One region of the Mesorhizobium sp. M0045 genome, then DNA from elsewhere that is predicted to be linked to it. Evidence: predicted binding sites of a transcription regulator. Region 1 holds the regulator's gene; each other region holds the start of a gene.
The links. The regulator HrcA, encoded in region 1, represses chaperone genes, less so after heat shock. The targets are predictions, from matches to a motif close to GTTAGCACTCNCNNNNNGNGAGTGCTAAC.

Region 2: the regulator HrcA is predicted to act here: its motif matches at 2,805-2,833, upstream of groES (co-chaperone GroES).
Region 3: the regulator HrcA is predicted to act here: its motif matches at 5,576-5,604, upstream of NKJ72_RS01640 (co-chaperone GroES).

The regions. Positions count from the first base shown of each region.
Region 1 covers NZ_JAMYUY010000005.1:51,385-58,721, reverse strand. Annotated here, with positions in the region: gene NKJ72_RS09720 (hypothetical protein) at 1-179, shown strand, start outside; gene NKJ72_RS09715 (low molecular weight protein tyrosine phosphatase family protein) at 246-572, opposite strand; gene hemW (radical SAM family heme chaperone HemW) at 577-1,740, opposite strand; gene rdgB (RdgB/HAM1 family non-canonical purine NTP pyrophosphatase) at 1,737-2,399, opposite strand; gene NKJ72_RS09700 (VOC family protein) at 2,399-2,809, opposite strand; gene rph (ribonuclease PH) at 2,842-3,558, opposite strand; gene hrcA (heat-inducible transcriptional repressor HrcA) at 3,704-4,816, shown strand; gene NKJ72_RS09685 (hypothetical protein) at 4,850-5,047, shown strand; gene NKJ72_RS09680 (PQQ-dependent sugar dehydrogenase) at 5,148-6,503, shown strand; gene NKJ72_RS09675 (LysE family translocator) at 6,591-7,208, shown strand.
Region 2 covers NZ_JAMYUY010000026.1:60,849-68,185, reverse strand. Annotated here, with positions in the region: gene groL (chaperonin GroEL) at 737-2,392, opposite strand; gene groES (co-chaperone GroES) at 2,456-2,752, opposite strand; gene bioZ (3-oxopimeloyl-[acyl-carrier-protein] synthase BioZ) at 3,173-4,156, opposite strand; gene NKJ72_RS27705 (adenosylmethionine--8-amino-7-oxononanoate transaminase) at 4,153-5,418, opposite strand; gene bioD (dethiobiotin synthase) at 5,418-6,053, opposite strand; gene NKJ72_RS27695 (8-amino-7-oxononanoate synthase) at 6,050-7,204, opposite strand; gene bioB (biotin synthase BioB) at 7,201-7,337, opposite strand, start outside.
Region 3 covers NZ_JAMYUY010000001.1:324,464-331,800, forward strand. Annotated here, with positions in the region: gene NKJ72_RS01610 (sugar ABC transporter ATP-binding protein) at 1-716, shown strand, start outside; gene NKJ72_RS01615 (ABC transporter permease) at 713-1,729, shown strand; gene NKJ72_RS01620 (GNAT family N-acetyltransferase) at 1,776-2,273, shown strand; gene NKJ72_RS30940 (DUF982 domain-containing protein) at 2,459-3,103, opposite strand; gene NKJ72_RS01630 (hypothetical protein) at 3,100-3,315, opposite strand; gene groL (chaperonin GroEL) at 3,419-5,050, opposite strand; gene NKJ72_RS01640 (co-chaperone GroES) at 5,106-5,420, opposite strand; gene NKJ72_RS01645 (usg protein) at 5,785-6,054, shown strand; gene NKJ72_RS01650 (DUF982 domain-containing protein) at 6,142-6,429, opposite strand; gene NKJ72_RS01655 (hypothetical protein) at 6,566-6,778, opposite strand; gene NKJ72_RS01660 (Hsp20 family protein) at 7,118-7,337, shown strand, end outside.

The DNA of each region.
Region 1 (7,337 bases):
ATCGCTTCGACATTTTCATCACCCGCCTCGAAACAAAAAGCGCCCGCGATGGCGCAGCGCCACATTCCACAGACGACCAGCACCGTGCCTCGCGCGACAAAAGCGAGATCAAGCCGGCCCGTTCCGGAGAGACCAGCGAAAAAGATCGCGCCAAACACCACCATAAGCACGAGGCTTGACCCCGCAAACCTTAGCGATCGGTCGAGACAGTTCTCGAAGCGCGGTTGCGAATGCTCTGCGATGTATCATTCACCTAGATACTTCGAGACACAGGCCTCCAGCAGGCCCACCAGAGCCGGGTCTATGAATGCATAGTCGTCGGGAATAGCGAGGCAGATTACTCGAGCCTTTTTCAGGCTTGTCTTGAATTTCTGCTGCAGTTTGGCGCGGTGCGTTTTTTCCATCACGAAGATGATGTCGGCCCAGGCGACGAGTTCATGCGTCAACGGAATGTCGGCGTCGTGATTAGTGCCGGCCGAAGCGACCTCGATGTCCCGCCGCTTGGAAAACACCTGCTCCGCCGTCGGGCTGCGCAAGCGATTCTGGCTGCAGGTGAAGAGAACGTTCTTCAACGTGCTATCTGGCCAAATCCGCCACGACCGCATCGAGCACGATCATGCCGGCCGGCGTGGCGCGCAGGCGGGCATTGCCGATCGGTGCCACCAGGCCTTCGTCCTGCAGCACCGACAGCCGTGCCGTCGACAGGCCGCGCCCTGAAAATGCCTCGTAGCGGGAAAGGTCGATGCCTTCCGCCAGCCTCAGCCCCATCAGCAGGAACTCGTCGGCCTCTTCCGACCGCGTCAGGATTTCGCCGCCGGTAACGCCATGGCCCTTGGCCTCGACCAGATTGGCCCAGGTCTCCGGCATTCTCTCGGCGATCGTCACCACGCGGCGGCCATTTTCGACGAACCGGCCATGCGCGCCGGGACCGACGCCGACATATTCGCCATAACGCCAGTAGGTGAGATTGTGCCGGCTTTCGGCGCCGGGCCTGGCGTGGTTGGAAATTTCGTAGGCCGGCAGTCCGCGCGCGGCGGTGATCTCCTGCGTTAACGCGTAGAGATCGGCGGCAAGCTCATTGTCTGGAATGATGAATTTCCTTGCCGCATGCAGTGCATGGAACGGCGTGCCTTCCTCGATGGTCAGCTGATAGAGCGACAGATGATCTGCGGCGTGGCCGATCGCCTGCTCGAGCTCCGCCTGCCACGCTTCCGGCGTCTGACCGGGTCGCGCGTAGATCAGGTCAAACGACAGCCGTGGGAATATCTCGCGCGCCAGGCTGATCGCATGCAGGGCCTCATCGACATTGTGCAAACGGCCGAGGAAGCGCAGATCCTTGTCGTTCAGCGCCTGCACGCCAAGCGACACCCGGTTGACGCCGGCCGCGCGATAGCCGCGAAAGCGCTCGGCCTCGACCGAGGAGGGATTGGCCTCCAGCGTCACCTCGATGCCATCAGCCACCGTCCAGTTCTTCGCCACTGCATCCAGCACCGCCGCCACGGTCTGCGGCTTCATCAGCGAGGGCGTGCCGCCGCCAAGAAAGATACTGGTCACCTCGCGCGGTCCGGTGCGGCCGCGCATCGTCGCTAGCTCGGTCTCGAAGGCGCGGGCAAAACGCTCCTGGTCGACCGGCTGGTGGCGGACATGGCTGTTGAAGTCGCAATAGGGGCATTTGGCCGCGCAGAATGGCCAGTGGACGTAGACGCCGAAACCGGGGCTGCGGTCGAGCAGCATGGTCATGCGCCGGCCAATCGGGCTTGCGCGAATTTCTGGAAAGCACGGGCACGGTGCGACAATGCGGTTGGCTGGCCGGGCTTCCAGCCATGCTTTTCCTCCGCGCTCATCTCGCCGAAGGTCTTTTCGAACCCATCGGGCAAGAACACCGGATCGTAGCCGAAGCCGAGCTCGCCGCGCGGCGGCCATACCAGCGTGCCCTCGACCTCACCGCGAAAATATTCCGCCTGGCCATCGGGGAAGGCAAGGCAGATGACCGCGACAAAGCGGCCCTTGCGCTGGGCAGGCGTGATCGCGCCAACTTCTTGCAAGGCCACTTCCGTGCGCTGCATGGCCATGCCGAAGTCGCGGGAGCCGTCCGGCGTCTCGGCCCAGTTGGCGGTGTAGACGCCGGGTGCGCCGTCGAGCGCATCGACACACAGGCCGGAATCGTCCGACAGTGCCGGCAATCCAGTTGCCTTGGCGGCGGCCAAGGCCTTTATGAAGGCGTTCTGCTCGAAAGTGGTGCCAGTCTCGTCCGGCTCCGGCAAGCCGTATTCCTTTGCGGACTTCGCTTCTATGCCGAATGGCGCCATCAGATCGGTGAATTCGCGCAATTTGCCGGCATTGTGGCTTGCGACGACGATCTTATGCCCGTCAAGCGAGTGAACAGTTGGCGAATGCATCAGATGCCCCAAATTCTTGGCTCGGCGAATTCGATCGAATTGCCCGAGGGGTCGCGAATATAGATCGAGCGACCGCCCTGAGGCCATTCGAACTCACTTTCGATGGCGATTTTCTTCGCCTCAAGATGCGCTTTCCAGCGTGGGATTTCATCCGCGCTTGCGGCGAAGCAAAGATGGCCCTCGCCGACCGTGCCATGCGGCGGCACGGGCAGCTTGGCGCCGGCCCGCGGCGGCACTTTGGTCGCCTCGGCATTGAAGATAAGCAGCACGCCGTCGCCGCAGCGGAAGAAGAGATGCCTGCCGTCGACCTTACCGAGCAGATCGAGCCCGAGGACGCCCGAATAGAACCGTTCCGCGGCAGCAAGGTCCGTCACGTAGAGTGCTGATTCCAGGATTGCGGAAGGAGTCACAGGATCGCCAATCTGTCCAATATTGACCGCAGCTAAGCCACGGCCATCTGCTGCAAGCTGACCAGGCGCTGAATGCCTTTCTTGGCGAGCCCCATCAGCGCCGCGAACTGCTCTTCCGAGAACGGCTCGCCCTCGGCTGTGCCCTGGATCTCGACGATGCCGCCCTTGCCGGTCATGACGAAATTGGCGTCGGTGCCGGCCGAGGAATCCTCGATATAGTCGAGATCGATGACCGGCTGGCCATCATGGATGCCGCAGGAGATCGCCGCGACGTGATCCTTAAGCACCTTGCCCAGGCTCGCCATCTGGCGAGCTTCCATCCAGCGCAGGCAGTCGTAGAGCGCCACCCAGCCGCCGGTGATCGAAGCGGTGCGCGTGCCGCCGTCGGCCTGGATCACGTCGCAGTCGACGGTGATCTGCTGCTCACCGAGCGCCTGCAGATCGACCACGGCGCGCAGGGAGCGGCCGATCAGCCGCTGGATCTCCAGCGTGCGGCCGCCTTGTTTGCCGGCCGAAGCCTCGCGGCGCATGCGCTCGCCGGTCGAACGCGGCAGCATGCCGTATTCCGCCGTCACCCAGCCCTTGCCGGAGTTGCGCATCCAGCCCGGCACCTTTTCCTCCAGGCTGGCCGTACACAGCACATGCGTGTCGCCGAACTTCACCAGGCACGAGCCTTCCGCATGCTTGGAGACGCCGCGCTCGAAGGAGATGGGGCGCATTTCGTCGAATTGGCGTTTGGAAGGGCGCATTCAGGCTTCTTTCTTTCTTCGGAATCTTGGCCGGGGAATCTTGGCCGGCTTGTAGCCGCACGGGGCGTGAGGCGCAAAGGAAAATGGACCGGTTGCGCCGACGCCGCGGAAGTCTATATCTTCGGACCGGAGGTTTTTGGCTCGAATGACCAAGGTAGTCGATCCCGGTTCGCAGTCGCCAGTGCTCTCGTCGCCGGCACTTCAACCGCCCGCGCTTCAATCGCTCGATATGCGTTCGCGCGACATCTTCCGGCGCATCGTCGATTCCTATTTGAGGGATGGCGAGCCGGTCGGTTCGCGCAGCCTGTCGCGCATCCTGCCGTCATCGCTGTCGCCGGCCACCATCCGCAACGTGATGAGCGACCTCGAGCACCTCGGCCTGATCTACGCGCCGCACATCTCGGCTGGCCGGCTGCCGACCCAGGCCGGCTTGCGCTTCTTCGTCGATGCATTCATGGAACTCGGCGACCTCTCCGACGAGGAGCGCCGCACCATCGAGGCGCAGGTGCGCGCCTCCGGCTCGGGCGCGACGCTGGAGCATATGCTGACCGAGGCCAGCCAGATGCTGTCCGGCATGTCGCGCGGCGCCGGCCTCGTGCTCGCCGCCAAAAATGAGGCGGCGCTGAAGCACATCGAATTCATCCAGCTCGAGCCGACCAAGGCGCTGGCCGTGCTGGTCTCGCAGAACGGCGACGTCGAAAATCGCGTCATCGATCTGCCCGCCGGCATCACCGTCTCGCAATTGCACGAAGCCTCCAACTTCCTCAACGCCCATATCCGCGGCCGCACCCTGGCCGAGGCCCGGGTCGAAATCGCCCGCATCAAGGAAGAGACCAGGGCAGCCCTCGACACGCTGTCGCAGGATCTGGTCGAGAAGGGCCTGGCGGTCTGGGCAGGCGCCGAAAGCGGGGTGCCTGGGCGGCTTATCGTGCGCGGCCGCGCCAATCTCCTGGAAAACGTCACCGCCCAGGCCGACATAGAATTGCTGCGGCATCTGTTCGAGGATCTGGAGACGCAGGATGGGCTGATCCAGCTCCTCGACCTCGCCGAGGAAGGCCCGGGGGTGCGCATATTCATCGGTTCGGAAAACAAGCTGTTTTCGCTGTCGGGCTCCTCGCTGGTGGTGGCACCCTATCGCGACAAGGACGCGCGCGTCGTCGGTGCGCTCGGCGTCATCGGGCCGACGCGGCTGAATTATGCGCGCATAGTACCGATGGTGGACTATACCGCCCAGCTGATTTCGCGCATGCTGCGCTAGGAGCCGCCGCGGCCTGCCGCAAGGAGAAAAAGAATGGCGCTGGAATCGTTCAAGGCCCAGATCAGCCTGCTGCTCGAGGAAATGGTCAATCAGCCTGAGGATCAGCACGAGGTGCAAGAGCAGTTGCGTGAGAAGCTGCAAGAGATGCGGGCCATGGGCCTGCCGCTGCCGGCCGATCTGGTCGCGCTGGAAAAGCGCCTCGACGACGACTTCTACGCCTCTGGCAACTGAACGGGGTTCGGCTTCAAATCCTCGTGTGCTGGACCACCGCTTGGAACGACCAATGCCTGATCCCGTTTGCCCTCTTCGAGGCAAACCTCGGAGGACGTTAATGATCCGATCTGGCGGCTTTGCGGCCGTTGCCGCTGCCCTCCTTGTCGCGACACCGGCAGCCGCCCAGCAGGCGGATCAAAAGGTGCTCAAAGGCGAAGCCGCTTTTGGCGATTGGCACGCCGACAGGCCTGGCGTCCGCCGCCTGATCGGGCCGCAAGACATGCCGGCAGCCGACCCCGCTCAATCCGCTTCGAACGGCGGCGGCGTGGCGGAACGGCCCGAAAGCGCCGAGCCAGAATTGCCGCCGGGCTTTTCGGCCGAAATGATCGCCTCCGGACTCTATAATCCGCGCGTCGTTCGCGTCGCTCCGAACGGCGACCTGTTCATCGCAAACGGCCATGCCGACCAAATACGCGTCTACCGTCTGGCCGAGGGCCGCGCCAAACCCATCGAGAAAGCGATTTTCGCCCAAGGCCTCAACTATCCATACGGCATCGCCTTCTATCCGCCAGGCGGCAAGCCGCAATGGGTCTATGTCGCAAACAGCGACAGCATCGTCCGCTTCCCCTATCGCGACGGTGACCTGAAGGCGTCCGGTAAACCAGAAGCCATTGTCGCCAAAATCCCGTCGGGCGGTCACTCGACCCGTGACATCGCCTTCTCGCTTGACGGCAAGACGCTTTTTTTATCGGTTGGCTCGGACTCGAATGTCGCCGAGGACATGGACAAGCAGCCGGATGGCGGCCTCGACGCCTGGGCGAAATCAAAGCCGCTCGGGGCGGCCTGGGGCCCCGAGGAAGGCCGTGCCGATGTGCTCGCCTTTGACCCGGACGGGAAAAATCCCCGAACTGTCGCCACCGGCCTGCGCAACTGTACGGGCATGACGGTGCAGCCCGCCAGCGGCGCGTTGTGGTGCGTCGTCAACGAGCGTGACGAGCTCGGCGACAATGTGCCGTTCGAGTTTGCAACTGAAGTCAAGGACGGTGCGTTCTATGGTTGGCCTTGGTACTACATCGGCAATCACGAGGATCCGCGCCATCAGGGCGAGCGGCCAGACCTCGCCGGCAAGGCCACTGTCCCCGACGTGTTGATGCAGGCGCATTCGGCGCCGATGAACATAGCCTTCTACGACGGCGAGAACTTTCCGGCGGATTACCGGGGTGATGCTTTCGTCACCATGCATGGTTCGTGGAACCGTGGCGCCAGGACCGGCTACAAGGTGGTGAGGCTCAAATTCAGGGATGGCAAGCCGACCGGCGAGTATGAGGACTTCATGACCGGCTTCGTCATCTCGAACGACGCCGTCTGGGGCCGCCCGGTCGGTGTCGCCATGGCCAAGGACGGCTCCCTGATCGTCACCGAGGACGGTAACGGCACCATCTGGCGCGTTACCTACGAAGACGGCCGCTCCTGAACGGCGGCGTCGCCTGCTGCGCTGGCGCAATCGAATTCGGCCCGAGGGAATTCACCCAACTTCAACATTGTGCGACAAGCGCGAACCATGACGCTCACCGGGTTCCTCGCCTATAGCGCCGCCCTCGGCATCGCCGCAGCCATCCCCGGCCCAGGCGTCACCGCGCTTGTTGCGCGTGCGCTGGGTTCCGGCTTCCGCTCGTCGCTGGCCATGTCGTTCGGGCTGATGCTCGGCGACCTGACCTATTTAACTGCCGTGGTGCTCGGCCTGGCTTTCGTCGCACAGACGTTCGGCATGGTCTTCCTGGCCATCAAATGGCTGGGCGTCGCCTACCTCGCTTTTCTTGGCTGGCGTTTCTGGACGAGCGGCATCACGCCCGAAACGGTAGAGGCGAAGAACGGCAAAGGCGGCTTGGCATCCAGCTTTGTAGCCGGTCTCGCCGTCACACTCGGCAATCCGAAGACGATGATCTTCTATCTCGCCATCACCCCGACCATCGTCGATCTGAAGACGATCACGCTGGCCGATTACGGCATCCTGGTCGCGCTCACTATCGTCGTTCTACTCGTGGTGCTGGTGCCCTATCTGGCGCTGGCGGCCAAGGCGCGCTGGTTCCTGAAGTCGCCGCGGGCGCTGAGGGCACTCAACCGCACCGCCGCCGGCTTCATGGTCGGTGCGGCGGCGGCAATTGCCGCCCGCCAGTAGGTCTCTTCGCCAATCCGCCCAACGATTGTCACGCCTTGCAAGGTGCCGGTATTCAGCACGAACGTCACTCGGATATTTTTCGAACGAGCCTATCTTGCGCGGTGGATGGCACTATCCTATGCCCGCCCG
Region 2 (7,337 bases), on a different contig from region 1:
TGGAGCTCGGGTGCAAGCGCTGCCACGCCCGCTCCGAGGCCCCACAAGGCCGAAGCGCAGTCGTCGGGGTCACGAGGCCCCTCGGCCACGACGACGAGACGCTGCTGGAGCCCGGTTGCAAGGGCTGCCACAGATGGCCTGAACCTGAATCCGCCTTTCTTGAGGCGTTGCGATTATCATCGCGGCGACACGCAGCTCTTGATTTGTGTGCGAAATCCTCAGCAGATCCATCGGGCTGAGCCGCTCAGCAATATCAACGAGAATGTCCAGCGGCAGATCAAGGATACTCAGAGGAGGAAACGCTTGATCTTGAGGCTCAGAGCGCGTCTGCTCCACTATAGAACAGGATGATTCACCGGGTCCTTCAACGCCAGCCGCCGGTTCCGATGAGAGAATTGTCCCTGATATCACGCTCGATGGAGTTAAATGCCGAGATGGGCGCCTTGCCACGCTCCTCAATGCCCCTCATGATTCACCGCCTATAGCTACCAACTGAATGAAGCATCGTGATTGTCGCGCAGCGGAATCCTCAAGGATCGGGCAGTTCGTAGGGGGCGCCGGTTTGACCAGGTTGAGCCCGCGAATTGCTCGATCGGACAAGATCCTAATTCTCGACCATGCGGTGAGGCTCGAACGAGATCCTCGGGACGCACTCCAAGGTTTCGATCATGTTCGGCACACAAGGAAAGGGCGGCATTGCTGCCGCCCTGTCCGCTGTAAGTTGATAGGGGCTGGATTAAAAATCCATACCGCCCATGCCGCCCATACCGCCGCCGCCCATGCCGCCAGGCATGCCGCCGCCAGCTGACTCCTTCTTCGGAGCCTCCGCGATCATGGCTTCGGTGGTGACGAGCAGGCCGGCGACCGAGGCCGCGTCCTGGAGGGCAGTGCGCACGACCTTGACCGGATCGAGGATACCCATGGCGATCATGTCGCCATATTCGCCGGTCTGGGCGTTGTAGCCGTAGGTCGCGCCCTTGTTGTCGAGGATCTTGCCGGCAACGATCGAAGCTTCCGCACCTGCGTTCGAAGCGATCTGACGGGCCGGAGCCTGCAGTGCACGACGAACGATGTTGATGCCGGCAGCCTGGTCGGCATTGACGCCGGTGACCTTGATGTTGGCCGAAGCGCGCAGCAGTGCGACGCCGCCGCCTGCAACGATGCCTTCTTCCACGGCCGCGCGGGTCGCGTTGAGGGCGTCGTCGACGCGGTCCTTCTTTTCCTTGACTTCGACTTCCGTCGCGCCGCCGACGCGGATCACCGCGACGCCGCCCGCGAGCTTCGCCAGACGTTCCTGCAGCTTCTCCTTGTCGTAGTCCGACGTGGTCTCTTCGATCTGCTGCTTGATCTGGGCAACGCGGCCCTGGATCTCGTCCTTCTTGCCGGCGCCGTCGACAATGGTGGTGTTCTCCTTGGAGATCGACACCTTCTTGGCGCGGCCAAGCATGTTGAGGCCGACATTCTCGAGCTTGATGCCGAGGTCTTCCGAAATGACCTGGCCACCGGTGAGGATGGCGATGTCTTCCAGCATGGCCTTGCGGCGATCACCGAAGCCCGGCGCCTTGACGGCGGCGATCTTCAGGCCACCGCGCAGCTTGTTGACGACCAGCGTGGCCAGAGCCTCGCCTTCGACGTCTTCCGAGATGATGAGCAGCGGCTTGGAGGTCTGCACGACGGCTTCGAGAACCGGCAGCATCGCCTGGAGGTTGGACAGCTTCTTCTCGTGCAGGAGGATGTAGACGTCCTCGAGCTCGGCAACCATCTTGTCGGCGTTGGTGACGAAGTAGGGCGAGAGATAGCCGCGGTCGAACTGCATGCCTTCGACGACTTCCAGCTCGGTCTCGGCGGTCTTGGCCTCCTCGACGGTAATGACGCCCTCATTGCCGACCTTCTGCATCGCTTCAGCGATCATCGAGCCGACCGAAGCATCGCCATTGCCGGCGATCGTGCCGACCTGGGCAACTTCCTCGGAGGTCTTGATCTTCTTGGCAGCGTTGCCGAGAGCCGCGACGACTTCGGTCACGGCCAGGTCGATGCCGCGCTTCAGGTCCATCGGGTTCATGCCGGCGGCAACCGCCTTGTTACCTTCCTGGACGATCGACTGCGCCAGAACGGTCGCGGTCGTGGTGCCATCACCGGCGATGTCGTTGGTCTTCGAAGCAACTTCGCGGATCATCTGCGCGCCCATGTTTTCGAACTTGTCGGAAAGTTCGATTTCCTTGGCGACGGTGACGCCGTCCTTGGTGATGCGCGGTGCGCCGAACGACTTGTCGATGACGACGTTGCGGCCCTTGGGACCGAGGGTCACCTTCACCGCGTCGGCGAGGATGTTGATGCCGTGAAGCATGCGCTCGCGGGCGTCGCGGGAGAATTTTACGTCTTTGGCAGCCATTTTTTAGCTCCTGGCAGGGGCTTGCGATCAAGCCCGAAATTCAGTTGACGGTGAGGCCGATAATCAGCCGATGATGCCCATAATGTCGGATTCCTTCATGATCAGAAGGTCTTCGCCATTGAGCTTGACTTCGGTGCCCGACCACTTGCCGAACAGGATGCGGTCGCCGGCCTTGACGTCCAGCGGGACGAGCTTGCCGGCCTCGTCGCGGGCGCCGGAACCGACGGCGATGATCTCGCCTTCCTGCGGCTTTTCCTTAGCCGTATCGGGGATGATGATCCCGCCCGCGGTCTTGGATTCGGATTCGACCCGACGAACGACCACGCGGTCATGAAGCGGGCGGAACTTCGACTTTGCCATTTTTGGATTTCCCTGGTGCGGATGTTGAACGGTGCTCCGTTGCCGGAGCATGCCTAGCACTCAGCCGAAGCGAGTGCTAACGCGGCAGTGAGATAGGCCGCAGGCTCCTGCTAGTCAAGACGGAAGAGCAAAGAGCAAAGAGAAAAGAGAAGACAGCAAAGAGCAGCCAGCAAAGAGCGTGTAAGCATCGAGCCTTTTAGTGAACAATGTCGGGTATCCGACATATATGGGGCGGCTCACCCTTTGTAATTGAGCTTTATTCAGATGGTACGACGGGTGTTGCATTTGAACTCATCCAGAGGCTCGCACGGGTCGTGCTGCGTCAGCTTGGTCATGTCGAGCTTCAGAAGGCCATTTTGGCATTGGTTCTGTTGCTCCTATTGCCATTCATGACCAATCCTGCGCGCGTGAGCCGGCCGGCTAGATTCCAACCACGAGAGCGCCGCCGCTGAGACCCGCACCCGCCGCCGCCAGAAGGATTTTCTCTCCTGGCTGGAATGGCTTCATCTGGTTGGCGAGCGAGAGCGACAGCGGGACCGTCGCGGCCGAAGAGTTGCCGTATTCGGCAATCGTCTTGACAATTGCTTGGTCCGCAATGCCAAGGTTTCTTCCGACCGCGCCGAAAATCCGAGTATTGGCCTGATGCGGCACAAACCGGCCGACATTGTGTGGCCGCACTCCCGCAGTGGCTAGCGCGGTTGTCGAGCAATCGGTCATCATCTCGACGGCCTTTGCGAACACTTCGGGCCCGTCGGTCATCGTCATCCGGGTCTGCCCGAGGTCGAGGTCGCCATGGAACGGCGTGTTGCTTCCTCCTGCGGGAATCTGGATCAGCCCGTAGCGCGAGCCGTCCGAAGCCACCGAGGCACCGAGAATGCCCCGATCAGCATCATCGCACTGACCGATCACCAGGGCGCCGGCGGCATCGGCGAACAAGACTGAGCTCGCGCGCTCGGCTGGATTGATGCGGCGGCTGAGGATGTTGGCGGCGATGACCAGCGCTGGTTTGCCATGCAGGCGGGTGAACCCGTCCGCAAACATGAGCGCATAGATGAAGCCGGCGCAGGCGCCGGTCAGATCGACCGCGCCTGCGCGGCCAAGGCCAAGCTTGTGTGCGACCAGCGGCGCGCTTGGCGGCAGAAGATGGTCGGGCGTCGAGGTGGCAAGCAACAGCAGACCGATGTCGTGGCGCGCAATACCGGCGTTCGCCAAAGCCATGTCGCCGGCTTGCGTGGCCAAGCCAGACAGCGTGTCTTGGTCCGTTGCCCAGAAGCGCGAACGGATTCCGGTACGCCTTTCGATCCAGCCCGGCTCGAGGCCGAGATTGCTCTCGATCTCGGCATTGGCCACCTTGCGCCCAGGCACGTGATGGCCAAGTCCGAGAATGCGCGACGACTTGCTCATGGCCTGGACCCGAAGCGTTCCCCGGCCTCCTCGATGGCGTCATAGAGTCGTTCGAGCTCGTCGCCTGCGATGCAATAGGGTGGCAGAAGGTAGAGGACATTGCCGAGCGGGCGCACAAGCAGTCCGCGCTCGAGGAAGAAAGCGCGCAGCTTCGGACCAATCTCGGCGAGATAACCTGCGGAACCGGTTCGCAGGTCGAGCGCCGCGATCGTTCCCGTGGCTCGACAGTCGGCAAAATATGGATTGTCCCGAAAGCGTCTAAGCCCGACGGCCTGCATCACGCTCAAGGCCGTGATCCGCCCGGCCACTGGCTCGTCGCGCCAGATCTCGACATTGGCGAGTGCTGCCGCACAGGCAATCGGATTGGCGGTGTAGGAGCTCGAATGGAAAAACGTCTTCTTCCGGTCCTCGGAATAGTGCGCCCGGAAGATGGCATCGGTGACAAGCGTTACGGCCAGCGGGATGGTGCCGCCGGTCAAGCCTTTGGAGGTGCACAGGATATCTGGAGAAATCGATGCCTGCTCGCAGGCGAACATGGTTCCGGTGCGTCCCCAGCCGGTCATCACCTCGTCGGCGATCAGCAGCGAGCCGGAGGCCTCAGTGATCTTCTTCAATTCGGCCAGAACCGATGCTGGATACATCAGCATGCCGCCGGCGCCCAGCACCAGCGGCTCGACGATCAAGGCTGCGGCTCGTCGATCGCGGGTCACAGCCTCGAAACGATCCAGCGTCTCCTGCTCGTGCCCCGCGGCCGGAAAGGGGATGATGTCGACCTCGAACAGCAAGGGTTCGTAGGCGGCGTTGAACACGCCACGCGCACCGACGCTCATCGTTCCAATCGTGTCACCATGATAGCTGTGCTCCATGACGACGATGCGCGAGCGCGGCGCGCCGATGTTGCGGAAATAACCGAGCGCCATCTTCAGCGCGACTTCGACTGAGGTCGAGCCACTGTCGGAATAGAACACCCAGTCGAGTCCAGCGGGAGCGAGGCCGACAAGCGCCTTGGCCAAGCGCTCTGCCGGCTCGTGCGTGAAGCCCGCAAAGATAATCTGGTCGAGGCTCGACGCGGTTGTCTCGATTGCCTTCATGATGCGGGGATGGCGGTGGCCATGTGTGACGACCCACCAGGAGGAGATGGCGTCCAGGATGCGGGCGCCGTCGGCCCTGTGGAGATAGGCGCCCTCAGTCAGGACGATTTCTGGGATCGCAGGCTCGAGCGCGTGCTGGGTGAAGGGATGCCACACATGAGACTGCGACATCAGTCACCTCCAGTAATCGAGGCGAAGGCGAAGCCGGCAACCATTGCGTCCCTCAGTGTTTTGCCCGTCAGCACATCGAGGTGCGGCAGCCTGCCGAGCTGCGGCGCACCGCTGAATTCCACGATGGTCCGTTGCGTATCGGCCATCTCCTCGCCGATGAAAGCGATGCCCGCCAACGGGATGGAGCGGGCGCGGAGCGCCTCGACCGATAGCAAGGTGTGGTTGATGGTGCCGAGTGTGGTGCGGGCGCACAGAATAACGGGCAGCCGCCATTCAGCGAAGATGTCGATTAACCTTGTGCGCCGGTTGAGCGGCACCATTAGGCCGCCGGAGCCTTCGATGACGAGCGGCGTCGGTAGGACGGGAAAAGCAAGATCGGCAGCCTTGATCGCCACGCCGTCGATCTCGGCCGAACGATGCGGCGACAGCGGGCTCCGCAAGCGGTAGGCTTCCGGCAGCACGCGCTCTGAGGGCAAGCCGGCAAGCCGCGCGACAACCTCGCTGTCGGTCTCGCCGTCGAGGCCCGATTGCACCGGTTTCCAGTAAAAGCCGTCCAGCAAACCGGCGAGCCCAGCCGCAAACACGGTCTTGCCAACTCCGGTATCCGTTCCGGTGATGACGATGCGTTGGGTCATATCGCCTCCGGTGATGTTTGGGCCAACACCTCGACCAGCGCCTCGACCATGGCGGAAATGTCGGCTTCGCCGATATTGAGCGTCAGTGAGATGCGCAGCCGCGACGTGCCCTCGGGCACGGTCGGCGGACGAATGCCGCGTATGTCGAAGCCGCGGGCCTGCAGTGCCGCCGCCACCGCCATTGCGCGGCTGACGTCGCCGATGACAACTGGCTGGATCTGCGAGCCGCTGGGCTTTACGCCGCAGCGCTCGACCAACTGGCGGCTCGCGAAAGCGACCCGCTCATGCAGCTGAATACGGCGCATGGGCTCGTCGGCGAGCATTGCGAGCGCTTCGCGCGCCGCGACCGCCATCAGCGGCGATGGCGCAGTAGCGTAGATGAATGGCCGGCATCGGTTGACGAGATAGTCGCACAGCGTTCGCGGCGCTGTGACCAGCGCGCCGGAAGCGCCGAGCGCCTTGCCGCATGTATGGAGCGCTATGATGTTGTCCCGGCCCTCGAAAGCGGCGGCAAGGCCGCGGCCATCCGGTCCCCAGACACCGGTGGCATGCGCCTCGTCGACGACGAGGAACGTCTCGTGCCGATCGGCAAGCGCGACGAGGCTCTCCATCGGCGCGCGGTCGCCATCCATGCTGTAAAGGCTTTCGACCGCGATCCAGACGCGCCCCATGCCGCCTTCGGCGCGCCAGCGGGTGATGACATCCTCGACAGCGTCGACGTCGTTGTGCCCGGCCAGCCTGGCCTCGGCGCGCCCGGCCTGTGCACCCTCACGCATGCTGGCATGGGCAAGTTCGTCGAGGATCAGCAGGTCACCCTTCTGCGGCAGGGCGGTCAGCAGAGCGAAATTGGCTATGTAGCCGCTGCCGAAGAACAGCGCGCGCTCGGTCCCGAAGAATGCCGCCGCGTCTGCCTCCAATTCCTCATGCTCCGGCGCGTTGCCACGCAACAGCCGCGACCCGGTGGCGCCAACCGACGTGCCCCGCGCGATCGCCGCCGCAACCGATTCGCCAAGTCTTTTGGAGGCGGCAAGCCCGAGATAGTCGTTCGACGAGAAGTCGAGGCCGGCGCGCGGCTTCAGCGTCCGCAGCCGGTCCTTGCGCGCCAGTCCCTGCAAGGTCGCCTCATAGCGGGCAAGCGGTGCCCCGTTCATTGCGCCTCGAGTTCCATCGGCTCGATGCCGAGGCGCCGGAACAGCAGGGTATCCTTGTCCTCGCCGGGATTGTCCGCCGTCAGCAGCGTGTCCCCGACGAAAATCGAATTGGCACCGGCAAAAAAGCACAGCG
Region 3 (7,337 bases), on a different contig from region 1:
CGCACGCCATCGTGCTCGAAGGCGTCGATCTCGACCTCAAGGCCGGCGAAATCCTCGGCGTCGCCGGGCTCGTCGGCTCCGGCCGCACCGAGCTCGCCCGCGCCATCTTCGGTGCCGACCGCATTGCCGCCGGCACCATCATGCTTGACGGCAAGCCGATCGCGCCGGCCTCGCCCGCCGACGCCATCGAGCTCGGCATCGGCCTGGTGCCGGAGGACCGCAAGCACCAGGCAATCTTCGCAGCACTCGCCATCCTCACCAATTTCTCGATCGCCGCGCTCGACCGCTACTCCAGTGTCGGTTTCATGGCCGAGCGGCGCGAACGCGAGGCGCTGGCGAACTACAGGAAGATGCTGTCGATCCGCATGGCTTCGCCCGAACAGGCGATCGAGGGCCTGTCCGGCGGCAACCAGCAGAAGGTGATCCTTGCCCGCTGGCTGGCGCGCGATCCCAAGGTGCTGATCGTCGATGAACCGACGCGCGGCGTCGATGTCGGCGCCAAGGCGGAAGTGCACCAGATCCTGGTGGAACTCGCCGCGCGCGGCATCGCCATCATGATGATCTCTTCGGAGCTGCCCGAGGTGCTTGCAGTGTCGGACAGGATCGTCACCATGCGGCGCGGGCGCATTACCGGCGAGATGCCCGGCGTCGAGGCGACCGAGGAAAAACTGATGGAACTGATGGCGCTCGACCAGAAGCAGGAAGCAACGCAATGACCAGTACGACCGAACGGAGCCAGCGCGGTGGCGTCAATATTGCGCGCCTGCTGATGAGCTTCGGCCCGCTGATGTTCCTGGCGTTGCTGATCGTCGTCTTCACCGTGCTGAAGCCGAGCTTCATCGACCCGATCAACCTGTTCAACATCATGCGCCAGATCTCGATCACCGGCCTGATCGCGCTCGGCATGACCTTCGTCATCCTCACCGCCGGCATCGACCTGTCGGTCGGCTCGCTGCTCGCCTTCTGCGGCATGGTCGCGGCGGTGGTCGCCAAAGGCGGCACCGCCAACACGCTGTCGCTGTCGACAACGGGTACGCAGGGCTATGGCTGGTTCGCCGCCCTTCTCGCCGCCGTCGTCGTCGGCGCCGTGGCCGGCGGCGTCCAGGGCTTTGCCATCACCAGGCTGAAAGTGCCGCCTTTCGTCGTCACGCTCGGCGGCCTAACCGTGTTTCGCGGCCTGACCTTGACAATCTCCAATGGCGGCCCGATCTCCGGCTTCGACGCCTCGATGCGCTGGTTCGGTACCGGCCTGATCGGCCCGGTACCGGTGCCGGCGATCATCTTCGCGATTGCCGCCATCCTTTGCCACATCGTGCTGCGCTACACGCGCTACGGCCGCGCGGTCTACGCAGTCGGCGGCAATGCCGAGGCCGCGCGCCTCTCCGGCCTGCGTGTCGACCGCATCCTGATCTCGGTCTACATCATCGTCGGCTTCTTCGCCGGCCTTGCCGCCTTCGTTTTGTCGGCGCGGCTCAACTCCTCCGAAGCCGTCGCCGGCATCGGCTACGAGCTGACGGTGATCTCGGCGGTCGTTATCGGCGGCACCTCGCTGTTCGGCGGCATCGGCAGCGTCGGCGGCACGGTGGTCGGTGCAGGGCTGATCGGTGTCTTGCAGAACGGGCTGCAGTTCAACAACGTCTCGTCCTACACGCAAAGCATCGTCATCGGCCTGATCCTCATTCTCGCCGTGGCCTTCGACCGCTGGCTGAAATCGCGGGTAAGACGGTGATGGCCGGGCGAACGTTGCGGTGCCATAAACTGCCCGGGAGGTGGCGATGCCTCAAATAAGAACCATGACCGAACAGGATGTTCCGGCGGTGTCGCGGCTGCTTGGAGGGTCCTGGCGACAGACCTATTCGCCGATCCTGGGTGCCGCGACCACGGCACGGCTGTCGGATGAGAGGCACGCGCCGGAGCGGCTGGCGTCCGAGCTCGGGGACGACAACAAGATGTCCTTCGTCGCCGAGCGGGCTGACGGCTCGCTCGCCGGTTATGCAATGGCAGCGATGGGCGACAAGGGCGAGGTCATGCTCGAGCGGCTCCATATAGACAAAAGCGAGTACGGCACCGGCCTTGCCGCCGACCTGCTGCATGCCGTTCTTGCCGCGCATGCGGGTATTCCCAGCATCGCCCTGGAAGTGATCGAGGGCAACGACCGCGCAATCGCCTTCTATCGTAAGCACGGCTTCGAGGTAGTCGAGCGCCGGCCGGCTGCACACGGCGTGGGCGGCCACGCCTCGCTGATCATGCGCCGGCTGCTGCCGATGGCTTAGCAAGCGAAAGCGGCTGAGCGCGTAATCTCCCCCCTCGAGGGGGAGATGTCCGCAAGACAGAGGGGGGGCGCCGCGCGTGAGGCGCCAACTTTCTCTTTCGTCCAATATGGCGCGCGCCAGGACGTACCGACCCCTCTGTCGCCTTCGGCGAGATCTCCCCCTCAAGGAGGGAGATTGGCACTCGCTCAGGCCGGGGCGTTGACGCGCTGTGGGCGCGTTGCCCAGTCGGCAACCGTGGCGCCAGCAACGCTCTCGCCGGCAACCATCCCGTTCGTCTGCGGCGCAAGCAGGTCGTTGCGGCGGGCGAAGGCAACGAAGGTGGCGCGCGCCGTTTCGGCGTCGATCTCTCCTTCCAGTGCTGCACGGCACGCTTTTGCGGCGATGTCATGCGCGGCCGTCCGGCTCGTTGCCGGCCATTCAGCCAAAAGTGCATAGGCCTCAGCCGCGCTTTCTATCTTCGTCGGTGTACCGAGGCCGGTGAGGATAGTAACCGGCTTGTCGAACGAAGCACGATCCATGACACTCTCCTTTCCTGGCTCAATCGGCTCCTTTCGGAACTCAACCGCGCGGGCGCTTCGATCCTCGAGGGCCGCCTGCGGAACGATGCCACCGATCTGCGAGTTGGACGCAATCGGGGGCATGCCCGGCCGCGGCAGCAGCCGATGCACCTTGACCAGCGCTTCGAGCCAGGCCGCCACGCCCAGCGGCGGATGTTCGCGCCCGTAGAGCCACGCCTTTGCCTTGGCGAGCGGGTATCCCGCCTCTTCGGCGAAATCGTTTTCCGACCACCGCAGCAGGCGCAGGCATTCGCGCATCCGCGCCGCGATCATTTGCGCTCCTCCGTGCCGGCCCCCACGCGTTGAGCCGATAGAAACATCAGCGTGTAGGCCGCCTTGCGGCGGTCCCAGCCGGCCGACTCGGCCATATCCAGCAAGCCGTCGACCAAAGGCGCCAGCGCCGCCCTGCAGTCGGCTTCATAGTTGAAATCGTTTTTCGGGCGGGTCGGCGCCGCGATCTTTCCAAAACTGTCCATCATATCCATGGCAACACCTGCTCAGCATTAGTCCCGGACCGGCAAGACCGTGCCCGCTTTTGGCGGACACGGTCCATCTGCCGTTTCGAAGTCGCGCTTTGGAAGCCTGGCTTTAGAAGTCCATGCCGCCACCGCCGGGCATTGCCGGCGCGCCAGCTTCCTTCTTCGGCTTCTCGGCCACCATCGCCTCGGTCGTCACCAGCAGGCCGGCGACGGAAGCGGCATCCTGCAGAGCGGTGCGCACCACCTTGGCCGGATCGATGACGCCCTGGCCGAAGAGATCGCCATAGTCGCCGGTCTGCGCGTTCCAGCCGAACGAGAACTCCTGCTTTTCGCGCAGCTTGCCGACGATGATCGAGCCTTCGGCGCCGGCATTCTCGGCAATCTGGCGCACCGGAGCTTCGATCGCGCGACGCACGATTTCGACACCGGTCTTCTGGTCGGGATTGTCGACCTGAATATTGTCGAGCGCCTTTGCCGCCCGCAGCAGCGCCACGCCACCGCCGGGCAGGATGCCCTCCTCGACCGCGGCACGGGTGGCATGCATGGCGTCGTCGACCCGATCCTTGCGCTCCTTGACCTCTACCTCGGTCGAGCCGCCGACGCGGATGACGGCGACGCCACCGGCGAGCTTGGCCAGCCGCTCCTGCAGCTTCTCGCGATCATAGTCGGAGGTGGTCTCCTCGATCTGCGCCTTGATCTGGGAGACCCGGCCCTGGATTTCGCTCTTCGAGCCGGCACCGTCGACGATCGTGGTGTTTTCCTTCTCGACCACCACCTTCTTGGCGCGGCCGAGCATGTTGAGCGTGACGTTCTCGAGCTTGATGCCGAGATCCTCGCTGATTGCCGTGCCGCCGGTCAGGATGGCAATATCCTCCAGCATGGCCTTGCGGCGATCGCCGAAGCCCGGTGCCTTGACGGCCGCGACCTTCAGGCCGCCGCGCAGCTTGTTGACGACCAGCGTCGCCAGCGCCTCGCCCTCGACGTCCTCGGCGATGATCAGCAGCGGCTTGGACGACTGCACCACCGCCTCCAGCACCGGAAGCAGCGCCTGCAGGTTGGACAGCTTCTTCTCGTGGATCAGCACATAGGGCTCGTCGAGCTCGACGCGCATCTTGTCCTGATTGGTGATGAAATAGGGGCTGAGATAGCCGCGGTCGAACTGCATGCCTTCGACGACTTCGAGCTCCGTCTCGGCGGTCTTGGCTTCCTCGACGGTAATGACGCCCTCATTGCCGACCTTTTCCATCGCTTCGGCGAGGAAGCGGCCGATCTCGGCGTCGCCATTGGCCGAGATGGTGCCGACCTGGGCGATTTCGTCGTTCCTGGTCACCTTGCGGGCATTGGCCTTGAGTTCGGCGACGACGGCTTCGACCGCCTTGTCGATACCGCGCTTCAGGTCCATCGGGTTCATGCCGGCGGCAACCGCCTTAGCGCCTTCCTGGACGATCGACTGCGCCAGAACGGTCGCGGTCGTGGTGCCGTCGCCGGCGACGTCACTGGTCTTCGAAGCCACCTCGCGGACCATCTGTGCGCCCATGTTCTCGAACTTGTCCTCGAGCTCGATCTCCTTCGCTACGGTGACGCCGTCCTTGGTGATGCGCGGGGCGCCGAACGACTTGTCGAGGACGACGTTGCGGCCCTTGGGACCGAGCGTCACCCTCACCGCGTCGGCGAGGATGTTGACGCCGCGCAGCATCTTCTCGCGGGCTTCGGTATGAAATTTCACATCTTTGGCAGCCATTGGATCACTCCTTCGATAGGCAGCTTCGTTGACTGGAATGCTTGCTCAGGCTCACTCAGGCAGCCTTCTTCATCTCGCCGGCGCCCTCGATAACGCCCAGCACGTCGCTCTCTTTCATGATGAGCAGATCCTCGCCATTGAGCTTGATCTCGGTGCCGGACCATTTGCCGAACAGGATGCGGTCGCCGACCTTGACGTCGAGCGGCTGCAATTGGCCGCTGTCGTCGCGCGCGCCTGGACCGGCGGCAATGACCTCGCCCTCCTGCGGCTTCTCCTTGGCGGTGTCGGGGATGATGATGCCGCCGGCGGTCTTCTCGTCGACCTCGATACGGCGGACCAGGATACGGTCGTGCAATGGACGGAACGTCATGTCGTTCTCCTCTCGGGACAAACAGATTTTCGAAGATCCTCCTGACCGAACCGGCAATATCGGCCCGGCACGGGGTGCGCGACCCCTTCATCAGGCATCGCGCGCATACGAACTAGTCGCGCTTTTTTCTGCTTTCAAGAGGGTCACTCAAAAATTTTAGCACTCGACGCATGAGAGTGCCAATGCACTGTAATCGTTCGCACATTAGCCGCTCTCAGCTAAAGTGCGGCTCAAATTTTGGCGCGATATTTCAAAATGCCGCCCGTTCGGAGCCGCTCGTGGCGGTGGGAACCTATGTGGAAGGCGAGGCGTTTTGCAGACCGAGATTTCAACGGACCGAGATTTCAACGGAAAGGACGATCGCATGCCCAGCAGGGACTTTCAGCTCCAGATGCAAGGGTTTGGTCTTACCACGGCGGAGATCCACTACCGCCTGCCCGATCATCGGAGCCTGCTGCAACTCTATATCTGGCAGGAATACGATATTGCCCCCGATTTCCCGACGCTGAAGCATTTCCTCGATTTCTGGGAGCGCGAAATCGAAGGCCCGCTGCATTCGGTGCGCGTCGCCCATCACCACCTGATCCAGCCCTCCGAATGGCGGGCCGTAAACGGCATTATCACCGTCCATTGAGGAGCAAGCCGATCTGCCGCTAGACAGCGGACAAAGTCTCTCGAGGGGGGAAAGGGCAGTTGCATCTCCCCCCACTTGTTTTGGATCTCACAATATCGGAGGGGTCCGGGCTAGCCGGGCGTGGTCGACAGGCTCGCAGGCGAGCAATCCCGCGTTGCGCGCCGCCCTGACGAAGGCCTTGCGCGCATCACGCGCGCTGCGCCAGCCGTCGAGCGCGTCGCGGCAGGCCCGATAGGCGGCGCGCCAAATCCGGCCGAGTGCACGGTCCGGCCACTGCTGACGCATGCATTCGATGGCTTCCCAACTACTGGCGACCTTGCGCTCGCTGGATTGGAATTTCAACGTGATCGGCTCGGCGAAGCGGACGTCGTCCATCACTTCCTCCTTGTTTTCTGATCGTCTTCTTGTTTGAGCAAGCAACGTCATGCTGGCGGCACCGGCGACCAGCCGGCGCCGCTGAAGGACATGGTTCGTCCCTTTGCGCGGTTCAAGAGCATCGCGGCAACAGCGGTTATTCCTCCTCGTCCGGCCCTTGCAGCAGTTCGATCAGCGTCGCTACTCTTGCCGTCGGCAGCGGTCGGCCTTCGTTCACCAGCGCCTCGTCGGCGGCGATCCAGGCCAGGGCCTCACGCAATTCCTGGACCGTCCCGTCCGTCGCCGCAATGTCGGCGATAACGGCGTCGTCGACCGGGCCCAGCACGGAAATGATCTCGTCGCGTGTCATGGTCAGCTCCATCTGCGAGTGCCGGGAATGGGCCCGGCAACACAAGAATCTGGGTCTTGACCTGCGGCAGACAATAACCGGCCGGGGAACTCGGCGTTGGCGATTGAAGCCAAACAGGCAATCTCCTGCCGGACATCTCTCACAAGTAGATTGGCAGCCTCGCCGAACCGACCAAAAACCGGCCCGAAAACCGGCAACGCGAGAGCCATCGGGGTCTTGACTTGCGGCGGACAATAACCAAATCGATGGCACCGGTCGCCGAAATGGGGCCGGCGAAACCAGGGAGCGCCAGCTCTTTGGCGCTCCTCGTATCTATGTTGCTCGATGGAGGATGTAGCTATGAGAACCGCATTCGACTTTTCCCCGCTCTATCGGTCGAGCATCGGCTTCGACCGCGTCTTCAACCTGCTGGAAAATGCGCCGCAGGCTTTCGACGCCTGGCCGCCCTATGACATCGCGCGCAGCAGCGAGAACAACTACCGCGTCACTATCGCCGTCGCTGGCTTTTCCGAGGACGACCTCGAAATCATTCATGAACCCAACCTCCTGATTGTCTCCG